DNA from 2 places in the Variovorax sp. PBS-H4 genome. Region 2 is predicted to be linked to the other one. Evidence: predicted binding sites of a transcription regulator. Region 2 holds the regulator's gene; the other holds the start of a gene.
What was found. Region 2 encodes HrcA, which represses chaperone genes, less so after heat shock. Its sites were predicted from a motif close to TTAGCACTCNNNNNNNNNGAGTGCTAA; they were not measured.
Positions count from the first base shown of each region.

Region 1: groES (co-chaperone GroES) is a predicted target of HrcA. The motif match lies at 1,601-1,627, and genes of this name have one in related genera.

Region 1 is NZ_LR594675.1:1,356,758-1,361,119, reverse strand. It holds gene E5CHR_RS06380 (hypothetical protein) at 1-1,467, shown strand, start outside; gene groES (co-chaperone GroES) at 1,710-2,000, shown strand; gene groL (chaperonin GroEL) at 2,033-3,685, shown strand; gene E5CHR_RS06365 (DUF805 domain-containing protein) at 3,764-4,102, opposite strand; gene pgi (glucose-6-phosphate isomerase) at 4,190-4,362, opposite strand, start outside.
Region 2 is NZ_LR594675.1:5,330,399-5,334,760, forward strand. It holds partial or broken gene E5CHR_RS25430 (NAD(P)-dependent oxidoreductase) at 1-660, opposite strand, end outside; tRNA gene E5CHR_RS25435 (tRNA-Ile) at 880-956, opposite strand; gene hrcA (heat-inducible transcriptional repressor HrcA) at 993-1,997, opposite strand; gene E5CHR_RS25445 (NAD kinase) at 2,026-2,922, shown strand; gene recN (DNA repair protein RecN) at 2,926-4,362, shown strand, end outside.

The sequences.
Region 1 (4,362 bases), 4.0 Mb from region 2:
GGCATCCTGCACCTGACGGCGCACTCGGCCCTGATCGGGCCGACCGGGGTGCGCCAGTTCGGCGTGATCACCGAGACGCTGACCACCGACGAACTCGATGCAAGGTACAAGGCCGAGCTCGACAGCGGCGAAATCATCTACCACCGCAATCGGGCACGGCTCAAGGAGATGCTGCTCGGCCAACAGCGTCCGCGCTACGGCATCACCGAGGCGTTCGTGCGCAACCGTCTCAAGTTCTCGGAAAATTCCCTGGTGGTGATGGTTTCGTGCGAGAGCGGAACACCGGACGCCGCAGGGTTCCGGCAAGGGCTCACCGACGCTGGCGCCGGCACGATCATCGCGTGGGATGGCTCTTCCAACGACATCGGCCACGTGGCCATGAAGATCATGTTCGACCGCCTGACCGCCGCCAACAAGTTCGACGCCAAGGACCCGGCCAACCGGGCGTTCGACATGGAGGCGGTCTGGGACTACCTCGGCAAGCGGGGCTTCGAGCAGGATGGCTACGTCTACACGAACAACTTGCTCGTCACGCCCGACGCCGAAGGCAAAGGACAGGCTCCGGCTTTCGTCAAGCGCTTCGGGAACGGCTTCGACCTGACCAATCCGGTGATCACGGACCTGGAGACGCGCTGGAAGGACATCATGGTTGTCCATGGAAACTTCGGCACCAAAACGGGAACGGTGACGGTGGGCGGCACGCCCGTCCAGGTCAGCGCCTGGAGCGATGATCGCATCGAGGTCAACCTGCCGACGGCGGACAACGACCCGCCGGGGTCGATGGGCGACGTGGTGGTGACTGCCCGTGACCGCACCAGCAACCGGCGCGTGCTCACGTCGTGGCGGGGTTCGGTCGAGTACACCTTCGAGACGCTTCCGATCCCGGGCAGCACCGGCTTGCTGACCAGCGTCCTCAACCTCGACCTGCACGTGCGCGGCGATGCGCACGAGCTGCGCACCGAGGTCGATGGCAGCCTGGGCCGGAGCGTGCGCCTGTTCGTACCGGCGTCGGACACGAAAGCGAGCTACAAGTCCTCGGGCACCAACTCGTCCGGCCTGTTCACCAGGACCTGGAGCGGCAGCGGAACGCTGCCGTACACCGGCTTCGGCTTCGACGGCAATTCGCTGTCGCTGCACGGCTCCATCGACGCCATCGGCCGCCTGTTCAAGCTCAGCCCTGCCGTGGTGGGACAAGACCTCCTGAAAGTGAAGACCACTTCCATCTCCGAGACGAAGGAGACGACGACTTTCCTGCCGTTCCATACCGACGCGCTGGGCTTCACGAATGCCTTTGGCGGCGACACCGCTTCCTACGGCACGTTGTTCACGCTCGACTACCTCGGCAACGTCCCCGCTTACGACAAGCGGCTCGCGGTCCCGACACTGCCGCCCGACAGTGCCTGGATGCGCGTCAAGACCTCCGGGATGACGGCCTCGCCCGCCTTTGATGGCACCGTGGGTCGATAGCGCGTGCCGCTCGCCCCGGGGCGCGCCTGGCCGCAGTCCCGGTAGCGCAGGCGCATCGACCGCTGCACGGTCCGCCTCGCGCCGGACCGGAATGCACACAGTGACCTTGAAAGCCTCAGATTTGCGCTTATCATTAGCACTCGCTGAAGAGGAGTGCTAACAACACCCGCTTCCAGTGGCCAGGCAGACGGCCCCCAGCCGCCACCTAAAAACCGAACCCGTTTTCTTATCCAGGAGATGCAATGAAACTTCGTCCTTTGAACGATCGCGTGATCGTCAAGCGCATTGAAAGCGAAACCAAGACCGCCTCGGGCATCGTGATCCCCGACAACGCCGCCGAGAAGCCCGACCAGGGCGAAGTCCTGGCTGTGGGACCTGGCAAGCAGAACGACAAGGGCGATTTGATCGCCCTGAACATCAAGGTGGGCGACCGCGTGCTGTTCGGCAAGTACAGCGGCCAGACCGTCAAGGTCGAGGGCGACGAGCTGCTGGTCATGAAGGAAGACGACCTGTTCGCGGTCGTCGAGAAGTAAGTCAACCCTTTTTCTGAATTCGGAGAAAACTCATGGCAGCAAAAGACGTAGTCTTCGGCGGCGAAGCCCGCGCACGCATGGTCGAAGGCGTGAATATCCTGGCCAACGCGGTCAAGGTGACCCTGGGCCCCAAGGGTCGCAACGTGGTGCTCGAGCGCTCCTTCGGCGCTCCCACCGTGACCAAGGACGGTGTGTCGGTCGCCAAGGAAATCGAGCTCAAGGACAAACTCCAGAACATGGGCGCGATGCTCGTGAAGGAAGTGGCCTCCAAGACCTCGGACAACGCCGGTGACGGCACCACCACCGCGACCGTGCTGGCCCAGGCCATCGTGCGCGAAGGCTTCAAGTACGTGGCCGCGGGCATGAACCCGATGGATCTGAAGCGCGGCATCGACAAGGCGGTCACCGCTCTCGTCGAAGAGCTCAAGAAGGCATCGAAGGCCACCACCACCTCGAAGGAAATCGCCCAGGTCGGCTCGATCTCGGCCAACAGCGACGAGACCATCGGCAAGATCATCGCGGACGCGATGGACAAGGTCGGCAAGGAAGGCGTGATCACCGTCGAGGACGGCAAGTCGCTGGACAGCGAGCTGGAAGTCGTCGAAGGCATGCAGTTCGACCGCGGCTACCTGTCGCCCTACTTCATCAACAACCCCGACAAGCAAAGCGCGATCCTCGAGAACCCGTTCGTGCTGCTGTTCGACAAGAAGATCAGCAACATCCGCGACCTGCTGCCGACGCTGGAGCAAGTCGCCAAGGCTGGCCGTCCGTTGCTGATCATTGCCGAGGAAGTTGAAGGCGAAGCCCTCGCGACGCTGGTGGTGAACACCATCCGCGGCATCCTGAAGGTCGTGGCCGTCAAGGCGCCTGGCTTCGGCGACCGCCGCAAGGCCATGCTGGAAGACATCGCCATCCTGACGGGCGGCAAGGTCATCGCCGAAGAAGTGGGCCTGACGCTCGAGAAGGTGACGCTGGCTGACCTCGGCCAGGCCAAGCGCATCGAAGTGGGCAAGGAAAACACCATCATCATCGACGGTGCAGGCGCCGGTGCCGACATCGAAGCCCGCGTGAAGCAGATCCGCGTGCAGATCGAGGAAGCCACCAGCGACTACGACCGCGAGAAGCTGCAAGAGCGCGTGGCCAAGCTGGCCGGCGGTGTGGCGGTGATCAAGGTGGGCGCTGCCACCGAAGTCGAGATGAAGGAAAAGAAGGCCCGCGTCGAAGACGCCCTGCACGCCACCCGCGCTGCAGTGGAAGAAGGCGTCGTGGCTGGCGGCGGCGTGGCGCTGCTGCGCGCCAAGCAGGCCGTGGGCGACAAGCTCAAGGGCGACAACGCTGATCAAGACGCCGGTATCCGCCTGGTGCTCAAGGCCATCGAAGCGCCGCTGCGCGAGATCGTGTTCAATGCCGGCGGCGAAGCCAGCGTGGTGGTGAATTCGGTGCTGGCCGGCAAGGGCAACTACGGCTTCAATGCGCAGAACGACACCTACGGCGACATGCTCGAGATGGGCATCCTGGACCCGACCAAGGTGACCCGTACCGCGCTTCAGAACGCCGCTTCCGTCTCTGCCCTGCTGCTGACGACCGAAGCCATGATCGCCGAAGCGCCGAAGGACGACGCACCTGCCGGCGGCGGCATGCCCGATATGGGCGGCATGGGTGGCATGGGCGGCATGGGCATGTAAGACAGCCCCGCGCTTCAGCCAACGAAAAACCCCCGCGGCGCGAGCCGCGGGGGTTTTTTAGTTCGGGGCGCTGAAGGCTCAGGCGACGGCGAGAGGCGGCGCACCGTATTCATTGCTCTCGGGCGCGCTCGGCTGCACGGCGAAGTACAGGAGCACCAGGTTCACCAGCGGAATCAACCCCAGCAGCAGCCACCAGCCGCTCTTGCCGATGTCGTGCAGGCGGCGCGCGCCGGCCGCCAGCATCGGCAGCAGGAAGGCCAGGACCACGACGCCATAGACCACCTGGTGGATGAAGCCGGCGACGATCGCGATGATCACGTAGGCAAGGACGAACCACCAGTACTCGGACCGCGAAGCGCGTCCGCTGAAGTCCACGTATTTGCTGAAGCAGGTCTTGACGGCTTCTTGAAAATTCATCGAACAGCTCCTCTTGATAGTTCCCACGGGAAAACTCCCGCGGCCATCATAAAGGGCGGTTCGCCGGCTTTGATGACTCGGCGCCGGCTACCGCAGCCGTGCCAGCAAGCCGGCTGTCGAGGCATCGAGACCCGCCGTGTCGCCCGAGGCGAGGCGCGGCTCGATGTCCTTGGCGAGCACCTTGCCGAGTTCCACGCCCCATTGGTCGAAGCTGTTGATGCCCCACAGCGCACCGCTGGTGAACACGCGGTGCTCGTACA
Region 2 (4,362 bases):
GCCACCGCCGCCGCCCTTCGCCAGCACTTCCACGAACGCTTCGGCTCCGACGCCGTTCGTCTTGGCGCACGCGGCGGCTTCCGACAGCAGCGTCACCATGCCGAGCGACACATAGTTGTGCAGAAGCTTCATGCTGTGTCCCGCACCCACGGGCCCTATGTGCGTGATGTTCTCGGCGAAGCAACGCAGGAGCGGGAGGACCTCGTCGAGCAGGGCGACGTCGCCGCCGACCAGCAGGTTCAGGCGCCCTTCCGCGGCCTCTTTCGGCGTGCGCGTCATCGGTGAATCGAGGAAGCGGCCGCCTGCAGCCTGCACCGCCTGCGCCATACGCACCGTGGACGACGGAATGGCCGTGGAGCAGTCGATCACCACGGCCCCCGGCCGGAGTCCCTGCAGGACGCCGTCTTCCCCCGTGAGCACGGCCTCGACCTGCGGCGATCCCGTCAACACCAAAATCACGACGTCCGACGCGGCAGCGACCTCGCTGGCGCTGGCGAGCACGAGCAGGCCCTTTGCCCTGAGGTCGTCCACCGGCTGGTTGCCAGGATGGTCCAGCACTCGTAGTTCGTGCCCATGCTTGAGGAGGTTGCTCGCGATTCCGTGGCCCATCATGCCGATGCCCACCATGCCGACGCTTTTTGCCATTGCTCGTTCCTTCGTGCGTTGTTGCGTTGCTCAGCGGCGGCCCGTCATGAACCGCTCGAGCTACTGCGGATCGACCCCTGGCTGGATGACGTTCAGCGGGATCGGCCCCCGAATTGTCTGCGTCGATTAAAGAACCTGCATCGCCAGGTTCAGTTTGCCCGCGAGGCCAGGGAGGCTCGGCCGGCGAACGAAAAAAGCCTGCTCCCGGACAGATGGCAGGCTTTCTCATTGCAGTGGTAGGCCGTCCTGGGCTTGAACCAGGGACCAACGGATTATGAGTCCGCTGCTCTAACCAACTGAGCTAACGGCCCACGCAGCAGGGATTCTAGTGGGAGGCTCGCCCTGCCCTATTTGCGGTGGCTCAGCGCATTGGTGACCAGCTTCGACGTGATGTCGACGATCTGGATCATGCGTTCATAGGGCATGCGCGTCGGCCCGATGACGCCCAGTGTTCCCACCACCTCGCCATCGACCTCGTAGTTCGCGCTGACGATCGAGAGATCCTCGAAGGGCACGACCTGGCTTTCCCCGCCGATGAAGATCCGAACGCCCTCCGCCTTGCTCGAGACGTCGAGCAGGCGAAGCAGCTGCGCCTTCTGCTCGAACAGCTCGAAGGCTCGGCGCAGGTGGCTCATGTCGCTGGAGAAATCGGTGACCGAAAGCAGGTTGCGCTCGCCCGCGATCACGACTTCGTCCTGGGCTTCGGTCAGCACCTCTGAACTGACCTGCACGGCCGCCTGCATCAGCGCGGCAATCTCGCCGCGCAACTGCTCCATTTCGGACTGCAGCCGGTCGCGCACCTGTTCGATCGACAGGCCGGCGAAGTGCGCATTGATGTAGTTCGAGGCTTCGACCAGCTGCGACTGCGAATAGTCGACCTCAGGAAAAATCACGCGGTTCTGTACGTCGCCATCGGGGGAGACGATGATCACCAGGAGGCGGCGATCGGACAGCCGCAGGAATTCGATCTGCCGGAACACCGAGGCGCGCCGCGGTGCCATCACCACACCGACGAACTGCGACAGGTTCGAGAGCAAATGGGCCGCGTTGGCGATCACCTTCTGCGGCTGGTCCGGCGGCAGGCTGGGCGCCGCGAACTGCTCGCGCTGCGCAGTCAGCATGGTGTCGACGAACAGGCGATAGCCCCGCGCCGTCGGAATGCGGCCAGCCGAGGTGTGGGGGCTGACGATGAGCCCCAGCCCTTCCAGGTCCGACATGACATTGCGAATGGTTGCAGGCGAGAGCTCGAGCCCCGAAGCCCGCGAGAGCGTACGGGAGCCCACCGGTTGCCCTTCGGCGATGTACCGCTCGACCAGTGTCTTGAGCAGCAACTTGGCGCGTTCGTCCAGCATTGAAAGATTTTAGTGTTGTAATTTACCGATGACATCCAGCTTCCGGCGCGTCGCATTGATCGGCAAGTACCAGGCATCCGGCGCACGGCCGCCGGCCGGTGCGCTGGACGAGATCATGGAAGGCATCGGGGCCTTTCTCGAATCGCAGGGTTGCGAGGTGTTCGTCGAGCAGCGGGACGAGGGCGATGCGCATACCACGCGTTACGCCGACCTGTCGGTCGAGGAGATCGGCCGGCAGTGCGATCTGGGCCTGGTGGTGGGCGGCGACGGCACGATGCTCGGCATCGGGCGCCAACTTGCATGTTACGGCCTGCCGCTGATCGGCATCAACCGTGGTCGGCTGGGCTTCATCACCGACATCGCGCTGAACGACTACCAGACCACGCTGATCCCGATGCTGGCCGGCGACTACGAGGAAGACCACCGAAGCCTCATGCAGGCGACCGTGGTGCGCAAAGGCGTCTCGGTGTTCAAGGCGCTTGCCATGAACGACGTGGTGGTCAACCGCGGCGCCACGTCGGGCATGGTGGAACTGCGGGTTTCGGTCGGCCATCACTTCGTCGCCAACCATCGCGCCGACGGCATCATCATCGCGTCGCCCACGGGCTCCACCGCGTACGCGCTGTCTGCCGGCGGTCCGCTGCTGCATCCGGCTGTGCCGGGATGGGTGATGGTGCCGATCGCACCGCACTCGCTCTCCAACCGCCCGATCCTGCTGCCCGACGCGGACGAAGTGTCGATCGAGCTCGTCGGCGGCCGCGACGCGAGCGCCAATTTCGACATGCAGTCGCTGGCGACCATGGCCATCGGCGACCAGATCGTGGTGCGCCGGTCGGAGTACCGCGTGCGCTTCCTGCACCCTCGGGGTTGGAGCTATTTCGATACGCTGCGCAAGAAACTGCACTGGAACGAAGGAGGTTCCTGATCCATGGCACTGCGACGCATTGCCTTGCGCGACTTCGTGATCGTGCGCGCCCTCGAACTCGATCTGACCGGCGGTTTCACGGTGCTGACAGGCGAGACCGGCGCCGGCAAGTCGATCCTGATCGACGCGCTGCAATTGGCACTTGGCAATCGGGCGGATGCCGGCGCGGTGCGCGAAGGCGCGGAGCGCCTCGACGTCAGCGCCGAGTTCGATGCCGAGCCTGCGCTCGCCGCCTGGCTCGACGAAGGCGGTTTCGAAGCCGGCGATGCACTGCTGCTGCGTCGGACGGTCGATCTCCAAGGCCGCAGCCGCGGCTGGATCAACGGCAGCCCGGCAACCGCGACGCAGCTGCGCGAGCTTGGCGACCGCCTGCTCGACATCCACGGCCAGCACGCCTGGCAAAGCCTGACGCGTCCCGAGGCGGTGCGCCGGCTGCTCGACGCCTATGCTGGCGCCGAAGATGCTGTTGCGGCCGTAGCGCAGGCCTGGCAAGGGTGGCGCCAGGCCATCGCAGCGTTGGACAAGGCGCGCTCGGCCCAGGATTCGCTGCAGCGCGAGCGCGAACGCCTCCAATGGCAGGTGGGAGAGGTCATGAAGCTGGCCCCCGGTGCCGACGAATGGGAAGAGCTCTCGGCGAGCCACACCCGCATCTCCAACGCGCAGGCGCTCATCGACGCCGCCGAGGGCGCCTGCGGGGCTCTCGAAGACGACGAGAGCGGTGCGCTGGCAGCGCTGAGCCGGGCCGCCACACTGCTGCAGAACTGCGAGCACATCGAGCCGGCCTTCAAGGAATTGGGCGAAGTGCTGGCCTCGAGCGTGGCCCAGGCCTCCGATGCCGCGCATTCCCTGCACGGCTATCTGCGCCAGGCCGACACGGACCCGCAGCGGCTTGCCGAACTCGACGAGCGGATGGGCCTGTGGATGTCGCTCGCCCGCCGCTACAAGCGCACGCCGGCCGAGCTGCCCTCGCTGCTCGCGAGCTGGCAGGCCGATCTGCAGGCCCTGGATGCCCAAAGTGACCTGGAAACGCTGGAGCGCTCCGAGACTGCGGCGCAACAGGCCTACCGGAAGGCCGCCAAAACGCTGAGCAAGGCACGCAAGCAGGCGGCCCCGCGGCTGGCACAGGCCGTGACCCAGGCCATGCAGGGCCTCGGCATGCTGGGCGGGCGCTTCGAGGTCTCGCTGGAGACGCTGGCCGAGCCCGCCCGCCATGGGCTGGAGGACGTGGCCTTCCTGGTTGCAGGTCACCCAGGCAGCACGCCACGCGCGATCGGCAAGGTGGCCTCCGGCGGCGAGCTCTCGCGCATCGCGCTGGCGATCGCGGTCACCACCAGCCAGCTCGGCGCCGCGCAGACGCTGATCTTCGACGAGGTCGATGCCGGGGTCGGCGGCGCGGTGGCCGAGACAGTGGGCCGCCTCATGAAGCAGCTGGGCCGCGAT